Linked DNA regions of Saccharobesus litoralis. The protein of the gene in region 1 binds, or shares a complex with, the protein of each later gene. Links are inferred from orthologs where the notes say so. Each region holds a gene or a part of one and is shown on either strand. Other genes may lie near its edges.

Evidence for each region. Proteins that work in one complex are often made in the same cells at the same time.
Region 2: the proteins of C2869_RS20505 (region 1) and C2869_RS11715 are in contact, whole or in part, in a crystal structure (PDB 1YFN), measured with the Escherichia coli proteins. The link is inferred for Saccharobesus litoralis from one-to-one orthologs.

The regions. Positions count from the first base shown.
Region 1 is NZ_CP026604.1:5,376,303-5,380,956, reverse strand. Bases 1,626-4,428 are described here. They hold C2869_RS20505 (ClpXP protease specificity-enhancing factor), read left to right. Parts: upstream 1,626-2,675; coding sequence 2,676-3,182; downstream 3,183-4,428. Other genes in these bases: C2869_RS20500 (VCBS domain-containing protein), read left to right, coding at 3,926-4,428; sspA (stringent starvation protein SspA), read left to right, coding at 2,046-2,672; C2869_RS20515 (cytochrome c1), read left to right, coding at 1,626-1,919. Also shown: C2869_RS20520 (cytochrome b), read left to right, coding at 1-1,182; more of C2869_RS20515, read left to right, coding at 1,179-1,625; more of C2869_RS20500, read left to right, coding at 4,429-4,654. UniProt on the Escherichia coli protein: Enhances recognition of ssrA-tagged proteins by the ClpX-ClpP protease; the ssrA degradation tag (AANDENYALAA) is added trans-translationally to proteins that are stalled on the ribosome, freeing the ribosome and targeting stalled peptides for degradation.
Region 2 is NZ_CP026604.1:3,278,091-3,282,747, reverse strand. Bases 1,333-4,138 are described here. They hold C2869_RS11715 (sigma-E factor negative regulatory protein), read right to left. Parts: upstream 3,140-4,138; coding sequence 2,525-3,139; downstream 1,333-2,524. Other genes in these bases: nadB (L-aspartate oxidase), read left to right, coding at 3,924-4,138; rpoE (RNA polymerase sigma factor RpoE), read right to left, coding at 3,156-3,734; C2869_RS11720 (MucB/RseB C-terminal domain-containing protein), read right to left, coding at 1,447-2,577; C2869_RS11725 (SoxR reducing system RseC family protein), read right to left, coding at 1,333-1,400. Also shown: C2869_RS11730 (phospholipase A), read right to left, coding at 1-896; more of C2869_RS11725, read right to left, coding at 951-1,332; more of nadB, read left to right, coding at 4,139-4,657. UniProt on the Escherichia coli protein: An anti-sigma factor for extracytoplasmic function (ECF) sigma factor sigma-E (RpoE). ECF sigma factors are held in an inactive form by an anti-sigma factor until released by regulated intramembrane proteolysis (RIP).

The DNA.
Region 1 (4,654 bases):
AAGAATATGAATTTCTGGTATGTGTTTGGATTTTTAGCCACTATCGTACTTGTAAACCAAATTGTTACGGGTATTTGGTTAACCATGAACTATGTTCCTTCAGCAGAAGGTGCGTTCGCTTCGGTTGAATATATCATGCGTGATGTCGACTACGGTTGGTTATTACGATATATGCATTCAACGGGTGCTTCTGCGTTTTTCGTTGTTGTTTATCTACATATGATGCGTGGTATGTTATATGGTTCATATCAAAAACCGCGTGAGTTATTGTGGTTGTTCGGTATGTTCATTTACCTTGCCTTAATGGCTGAAGCATTCATGGGATACTTATTACCATGGGGCCAAATGTCATACTGGGGTGCGCAAGTTATTATTTCACTATTTGGTGCTATTCCTGTTATTGGTGATGACTTAACCTTGTGGATCCGTGGTGACTACGTTATATCTGGTGCTACGCTAAACCGTTTCTTTGCCTTACATGTTATTGCGTTACCTTTAGTTATCGTTGTATTGGTTTTCTTACACATAGTTGCTTTACACGAAGTAGGCTCAAATAACCCAGATGGTATCGATGTTAAGCGCCCTAAAGGCTCGCTTTCTGAAGATGAAAAAACCAAGTTCCAAATTCACGAGTACTACACAAGTAAGAAAGATATTCTTGACGATATCGTGCCTTTCTTCCCGCATATCGTATTAAAAGATTTAGTGGCGTTTGCTATTTTCTTAATTATTTGTTGTTACATTATTTTCTTCGCTCCAGCGATGGGCGGCTTATTCCTTGAGCCACCTAACTTTGAAGCGGCAAACCCGATGAAAACACCTGAGCACATAGCGCCAGTTTGGTATTTCACCCCGTTCTATGCAATTTTACGTGCGGTTCCGGACAAGTTGTTAGGGGTAATAGCTATGTTCGCAGCTATTGTGATGTTGGCATTATTACCTTGGTTAGATCGCTGTAAGGTACGCTCGGTTCGTTACCGCAGTAATTTGCATAAACTTAACTTAGCTCAGTTTACGGTTTGTTTTGTTATTCTTGGTTATTTAGGTCTTAAGCCTGCGACACCAACATATACGATAATGGCTCAGGTTTGCTCACTATTGTATTTTGCGTACTTTGGTTTCTTATGGTTATACAGTAAAAACGAAAAATGTAAGCCGCTTCCGGAGAGAATTACCAAATGAGAAAACTAATAATTGCTTTATTTGCGTTAGTACCTTCATTAGCGCTGTCTGCAGGTGGCCCTAGCGTTCCATTAGATCCTGTTGATATTGATTTGACAGATAAAGCGTCAATTCAAAACGGTATGAAAATCTTCATGAACTACTGTTTAGGTTGTCACCAACAGCAGTACCAGCGCTATCAACGTACGGCAGAAGACAACGGTATCTCAATGGAGATACTTAAAGAAAATTTAATGTTTACCGGTGAGAAAACGGGTGATCACATTAAAAATAGTATGCCAGCGAAAGATGCAAAAGAATGGTTCGGTAGTACACCACCTGATCTAACTATGGTTGCACGCGTTCGTAAACCAGAGTGGATTTATACCTACTTGCGCTCATTCTATGTTGATCCGTCTCGCCCGTTTGGTGTTAACAATACTGTGTTTCCTAATGTCGGTATGCCGCATGTGTTACAAAGCTTGCAGGGTATTCCAACTAAGGTTGCTGCAACGGCTATGGTTGACGGTGAAGAAGGTGTTAAACAAGGCGAAAGAATTGTTGTTGATGGTTCTGGCGAACTTTCGCCAGAAGAGTTCGATTCGGCAATGCGTGACCTTGTTAACTACTTAGTATACACTGCTGAGCCAACTCGATTACAATCTGAGAAGTTAGGTACATGGGTTATCGGCTTCTTGTTAATCTTCTTCGTATTCATTTACTTATTGAAGAAAGAATATTGGCGAGACGTTCATTAATTAATCGTTAAGCATTATTTTTATAATGGGGGCTTTATGCCCCCTTTAGTGTTTGTATAAGTCGCTTGTCTTTGCTAATGGTTTAATGCCAGGCTTATATCGAAAAGGTATTTTAGGAGATCCTCTATGGCTGTAGCTGCCAACAAACGTTCTGTAATGATTTTATACGCTGATGCAACGGATATGTATAGCCATCAAGTACGTACTGTTCTTGCTGAAAAAGGTGTAAGTGTTGATATCAAATTAATTGATGAAAATAATAAACCTGAAGAGCTTTGGGAGGTTAATCCATATGGTGGTGTGCCAACGCTAATTGATCGAGAATTAGTGCTTTATAACGCGCGTATTATCATGGAATATTTAGATGAGCGTTTCCCTCACCCACCATTAATGGCTGTTTACCCAGTAGCTCGCGGCAAAAGTCGCTTAATGATGGAACGTATTGAGAAAGATTGGTACTCATTGGTACGTAAAATTGAAGCTAATAATGAAGAGTCTGCAGCTGCGCGTGCAGAATTACGCGAAAGCATTTTAGCGATAGCGCCTGTTTTTGCTGAAACACCTTACTTCATGAGTGAAGAGTTCAGTTTGGTTGATTGCGTATTAGCACCGTTATTGTGGCGTTTACCTAAATTAGGCATAGACTTAATTGGTCAAGGTAGTAAGGAAGTGAAGAGTTACATGGTTCGCGTATTTGAGCGTGAATCATTCCAAGCGGCATTAACCGACGCTGAGCGAGAAATGCGAGTTTAAGTTATGGCTGATATGACGTCTTGTAAGCCTTACTTGGTCCGAGCTATGTATGAATGGATCCAAGATAATAATTGCACACCTTACATTGTTGTTAACGCGGAATACCCTTATGTTCAGGTGCCACGTGAGTATGTCAAGGATGGCCAGATTGTATTAAATATCTCGTCACAATCTACCGGTGCTCTTAATATGAACAATGAAGACATAGAGTTTAATGCACGTTTCGGTGGACAAGCTCGTCATATTATCATTCCGGTTGGTGCTGTATTATATATATATGCGCGTGAAACAGGTGAAGGAATGCCATTTCCACCAGAGCCGGTAGATGAAGATGAGTTAAGCCTAAACGAGGTTGAAGGTTCTACTGCTGAAACAGTTGTAGATGAGCCATCTTCACCCGAGACAGCAACCAAGCCTAGCTTGAGTGCGGTTCCACCCTCGGGAAATACGGAAACAAATAAGCCAGATGCTAAAGCAAAAAAACGTGATCACTTAAAGGTAATTAAGTAATCTTGTTTTAGTTTCACTTGAAAATAAAGATAAAAACCGAGCCTAAGCTCGGTTTTTTTATGTTTCATTTTTGTATTTTTACCGGTATTTCTCTATTAATCTTGTGGGAGAATTGATTTCCATCAATGTAGGTGTTTGGCAGCCCAGCAGCACTTTAAAAACCCGCTTTTAGATAATTACTCGTCGTTACCCGTCCGCAGTTTGAAATGCTAAATAGATACTATCGTTTCTCCTTATTCAGTCCCGTCTTTTGTTTGCATATTAAATAAAGCTTGGTTTAAACACTCTGGGTTAATTGGCATGACGATTCGTGGTGTTTTCATTATTTAAATTATACTGGCATCACTTGATTATCTTTTAATATACAACATGATGCTAAGTTTTATTTTTTATAACATTAACTAATAACAAGTTGGTTAAGGTTTATTGGTATGTCCAATTTTGTTGTATTGGTTTTTTCTTCCGTTTTATATCCTTTTTTACACTTGTTTTTTGATTATCTCTAAATAAAACAAGCTCTTAGCCTTGGTTTTATTGTTGCTTGGTCAATAACTTGGCTTTATTTGTATGATGGGTTAGTCAGTTTATTTTTGTTTTTGGATTGACAGATGTGTCTTACTGCTAGTAAATTGATATGTATTATAGGTAATAATTTTGTTAAATGCTGGTTATTACCAATGTTGAAGAACGTAACAAAGCATTCTTATTAAGGCATTCAAATTAAGGTAGTCAGGGGACAAGTTATGAATAAAGTGGTGTTTGCGGCATCAGCTATTATGCTGGCGTTAGCAGGTTGTAAAGAAAATGAAGGTAACTTCGAAGAATACAATGGTGTTTCTAACAGCTCAGGTAAAATTGAGTTCTCTAGTGATTCTAATGGCTTAATTGATGACCAACCCACACTGTCGGTTGTTGTAAATGATGATAACGGTATTACTGAAGATATTGTTTACACGTGGAAAGCCAATGGTTTTGTTCTTGATGATGTTACAGGCCCGTCATATACCTTAACCAGTGATGATAAAGGTAAAAAATTTACAGTACAGGCGTCTTATCGTGATGACGATAAGTTTTTTGAGTCGCCAACAACGGTTGAAATAGTTGCTAAAAATAAGGTAAACCCAGCTGAAATCTCGGGTAGCTTTGAAGTCAATTCTACTAATGACGTTGTTGATTCAACCTTATCTGGCAAAGTGTTTGTATCAGACCTAGATGAAGGTGAAGCGGTTTTTGTTGAGCAAGCCAGTATCGCAGCTTCTTATGGCTCGTTTTCTATTGATGCTACAGGTGCGTGGACTTATGTGTTAGATCAATCTAATGCTGCGGTTGCCGCACTAAAGTATAAGTCTGATGATATTAAGGACTCTGTAGTCGTTACTACTCCAGATGGTACAACAGCTAATTTACTAATTACTATTACTGGCTCTGAAGATGCAGTGCCTGTCACTAAAGTTCCAACTAAGGTGGCAAAA
Region 2 (4,657 bases), 2.1 Mb from region 1 along the record:
TTTCCTGTCGCAAAATTTAAACGTTGAACAGCACTTATTTCATAATGAGTCCAACTATAGGCTCCACTTAATTCATAATGTCCAAAGTAATCCGCAATATCTGGGTTATCATCACCACTGGGGTCTAACGGGTACTGTTTGGCACTTTCTTCTATGCGCCACCAAGGCCGAAAAGACAAAGCAAAATTTTGCTTTTCATACAATAAATTCAAGTAAACGCGGTTCCAGCTACGCGATATACCATTAATTTGACCATTGGATTGATGCTCAATACCAACAGCCAAAGCGGTATTGCCGCCAGCAAATCGCCAGTTTAGCGGCATTAGGTAAAAAATTTCTGGGCGGTAATTGGTTTCACGAAAAGGTTTCGAAATCTCGCTAGCATACACCTGCCACCAAGATTGAATAGTAAACGCAAAATATAAGCCGTCATACTCGGTCAATAAATCAGCGTAGTTAAGTGGTACTTTTAAACTCAGCTGAAATTTAGATTCAATATTTTTAAAGTTTTCGGCAAACGCATTATCCAATATTTGGTAGGGTTCCCGGTTGACGGACGACGTATAATAAACAGGTAAAATATAATTGGTAAGATGGGGCGTCAGCACATAAGGGCTAAATTGCGTACCGCTTTCGTGGATCAAACGTCTTGATAAAGCACCAGGATTAAAATCTTCAACAAGATCGGCTTCGTTTACAACTTTACCAGCAAGCGCTTTTTTATTTTTAGCAATAAGCGAACTTTCTCGTTTACAAATTTTATCCAGCGCAACAATATCAATCACTTTAGGTTGATTGGCAATTCGGTCAGTTAAACAGCGCTTATATTCTGTAAACTCATTTGCCCAACTGAAATTAACGAAAAAGAAACCTAAAATAACCCAGTTGAATTTCACAACCTTCCTCTACATGCATGTAATTATCACTAGGATACTATGACAGTGTTCAAGTTAAGGTTCAATGCAAGTGAAAATGGAAGTATTAGGCTGTTCAACCACTTGCGGATAAGGATTAAATTTTTTGCTAATTCCCTTAGCCATAAATAATCCCAAAGCGAGGCCTATAAAACCGGCGACAATACTGGCTAACTCATTTTGCAAAAGCCACTCAATGGCTAACATGAGCAAAATCATCATAATTAATGGCAAGCCATATAACACAAAAGCCCCTGCCAGCATATTTTGTTCACTCACTTGCAAAACCACTTGCTGCTTGGGCGCTAATGTATGACTACACAGCGCTTTGACGCGATTACTTTTTGGGGTCAATGATTTAGCAATAACACCTGTGCCGCACTCACTATTATGCTGACAAGCATTACAACTGGTTTTAATTTGCGTTTCGACCCAAATAGTGTGCTTATCTATACGCTCAATAAATGTGGCATTTTCGTACAACATAAAATCATTTTCTCCTATGTCACTCTGACTAACAGCCTAGCATGTATTAACGTTGAGTAATCGACTGCGCTAGCTTTTTCGCAGTCACCATAGGAATTGCCCCAATCACTGTCACTTCAAACTGGCCAACCACTTCAGTAATATAGGTTTCAGCCCCAGAACTTAAATAAGTACTATGACCATTTGCATCCGTAACCTGACCTAAATCACGAATATAAACCGAAAACCAAACAAGACCGTCAGATAACATCACATAATCAACCCATTCTCGGTCGCCCATTAATCGGTGACGATTTAATTTAGTAGGAACAAACCCTCTCGGCACCCAACGCAATTGCCAGTCGAAGTCACTAATATTCTGCTGAACTTGCACTAAATTTTGAGTGGGCAATTCCATGGCAGCTAATTCATTGATCACAGGATCAACATCCTGTGACACCACAAAGCTAGTCACTTGAACTTGGCGCAGAACTTCACCTTTACTGCTAACAATAGCCATTTTAAGCGGTAGGGCACTCTCTTCGTGTAACCATATCCAAGTTGAATAACGTGTGTTATCACGGGCAACTATCCTTATTAATTGCGCTTTAAATCCCGCCACCCGACTTTTTCCAACACTCGTAAATTCGTAGTTTGCGCCAACCTGTTGTAAATCGGTGCGTAAAATATCCGGCAACGGACTGTGTGACAGGCTGGCTTTAACACTGTATGGCTGCTGACCGAAACCTAAATAGGTGATCATATCTCCCATACGTACGATTTGTTTAGTCGGCCCATTGAGCGAGGTTAATAACTCTAATTCTCGATATGACATTGACACAGGTAAATCTTGCGCTTCGCTATTAGTGGGTAATTGCTCTGTTGCATGGCTATCAACACGGCTATCAACACTACTATCAAGATTAGATAAGTGCTCGACACCATGTAACCAGTGCCAAGGGTGCACTTTGTTATCTTCAACCACAACTAGCGAAATATCGTAATTTAGCTGCTGAATCGCGACCTGCATCCGTTTAAGCCAATCATATGCAGAACCTGACGGTTCTTGACCAGTAACAGAAAAGCTAATTAGTAAGAGAAAGGAGCAAAGTGGCCTAAAATAGCCACTTGCTAGAGATATCAAGCTATTGAACAGATTGTGCGGATGGGTTTTGCTGTGGCTGTTCAGAAACTGCATGCTGTCGATTCTTTAATTGACGAGAGTGATCAAGTAGGTAAGAGTTTACACGACGTTGTTGCTCTTGTATGCCCACTGGATTGATAACAGTACGCGAGCTTTCTGCACTAACAGGATCTAAGCTAGTTGCCAACGGCATGGTATGCAACACTGGCTCAAAACCAGCTTCTTGCGTTTCTACCTGCTCAGCTTGAAAACCCACCACTAAAGCAGCGGCAAACGAGGCCGCAATACCATATTGCGCAACAGGTTTAAAAAATGAAATCACTTTTGCTTTTGTGGAAGGCTGAACTTGATGTGAAGTCTGCTCAGACACAGCGGCCGCAAACGCCGCATTCGGTGCCAAGACAACAGGCTCTTTTTCGATTGCATTTGCAATCGAGTCGGCCAAATCAAGATGAATATGTTCTGGCGCTTCATTGCGCAAAACATCACCTATCAAGTTATAACGACCAAACGCGCCTTCTAACTCTTTATCTTGCTTGAGACTATCAATGACTTGGGCTGTCTCCGGCTGACCATCAACAAAGGCAGACACGTTTTGTTTAACTTTTTGACTCATATAAATCAACTCGTAATTAGCGTTGTAAAATTGGTTTCAGGTTTTTGTCGATAACTTCTCGAGCGCGAAAAATACGTGAACGCACAGTGCCCACAGGGCAATCCATGATTTCAGCAATTTCTTCGTAACTCATGCCGTCTATTTCGCGTAATGTGATGGCATTTTTTAAATCATCCGGCAATGTATCAATGGTGCTAAACACCACCTGTTTGATTTCATCTGTTAACAACAAGTTTTCTGGCGTTGCAGATTCTCGCAGCCCAGTTGCTGAATCAATAAACTCAGCTTCTTCAACCTCAATATCACTCGACGCTACTTTTTTAGCAGTAGACGTTAAGTAGTTTTTTGCACAATTCACAGCGATCCGATACAGCCAAGTATAAAAAGCACTTTCACCACGAAAGCTTGGAATTGCACGATAAGCTTTAATAAAAGCTTCTTGAGCTATGTCAGCTACGTCGCCTTGTTGACGAACATATCGCGAAATCAGGTTAATCACTTTATGTTGATACTTTTGCACCAACAAATTGAATGCCTGTTTATCGCCGCGCTGAACACGCTCAACGATTTGTTGATCTGTATATCCGACACTCATAACCGAGTCGGTACTCCCATAAAAGTGTGATTGAACTCAGCAGTTTTTACTGCTCATTTGCTAATAGTAGACTGAGCCTACTTAAAAAAGTTCTCAAAATCTGCAGAAAGTGCGAAAATAGTTGCAATCAAAACGTAACAAAAGGCCGTGTTTGCTTAATAATCAAAGGCTTAGCGGTTACTCATGCAGATGGAAAAAATTGAACATCAGTGCCAAGTATTGGTGATTGGCGCCGGAGCAGCTGGGTTAACCCTAGCTTTACGCCTTGCCGACCAGTCTGACATTATTGTCTTAAGTAAATCCAACCTAAGCGAAGGCTCCACCTATTATGCTCAAGGGGGGATCGCGGCGGTTTATGATGAAAACGACAGTGTTGAATCTCACGTACAAGATACACTCATAGCCGGAGCTGGACTTTGTTCTGAAAAAGCCGTGCGTTTTACTGCCGAAAATGCCAGAGCCAGCTTGGAAACCTTAATAAGCTATGGTGTACCTTTTGACAAAGAAACTACACCTGACGGCGATGAGCGATTTCATTTAACTCGCGAAGGTGGACACAGCCATAGGCGTATTTTACATGCTGCCGATGCAACCGGTAAAGCAGTACAAAATACTTTAAATAATGCCACCAAGCAGCACGCCAATATTCGCGTGTTGGAACGTTACAATGCCGTAGACCTAATCACAGGTGCCAAACTTGGCGACAACGCCTCTGACAAGCGAGTATATGGCGCTTACGTTTGGAACCGTAACACCGAGCAAGTCGAAGTGATTAAAGCCAACGTTGTTGTGCTTGCTACGGGTGGTGCAAGTAAAGTCTATCAATATACATCTAACCCAGATGTTGCCAGTGGCGATGGTATTGCTATGGCTTGGCGTGCGGGTTGCCGCGTAGCCAATATGGAATTTAATCAATTCCATCC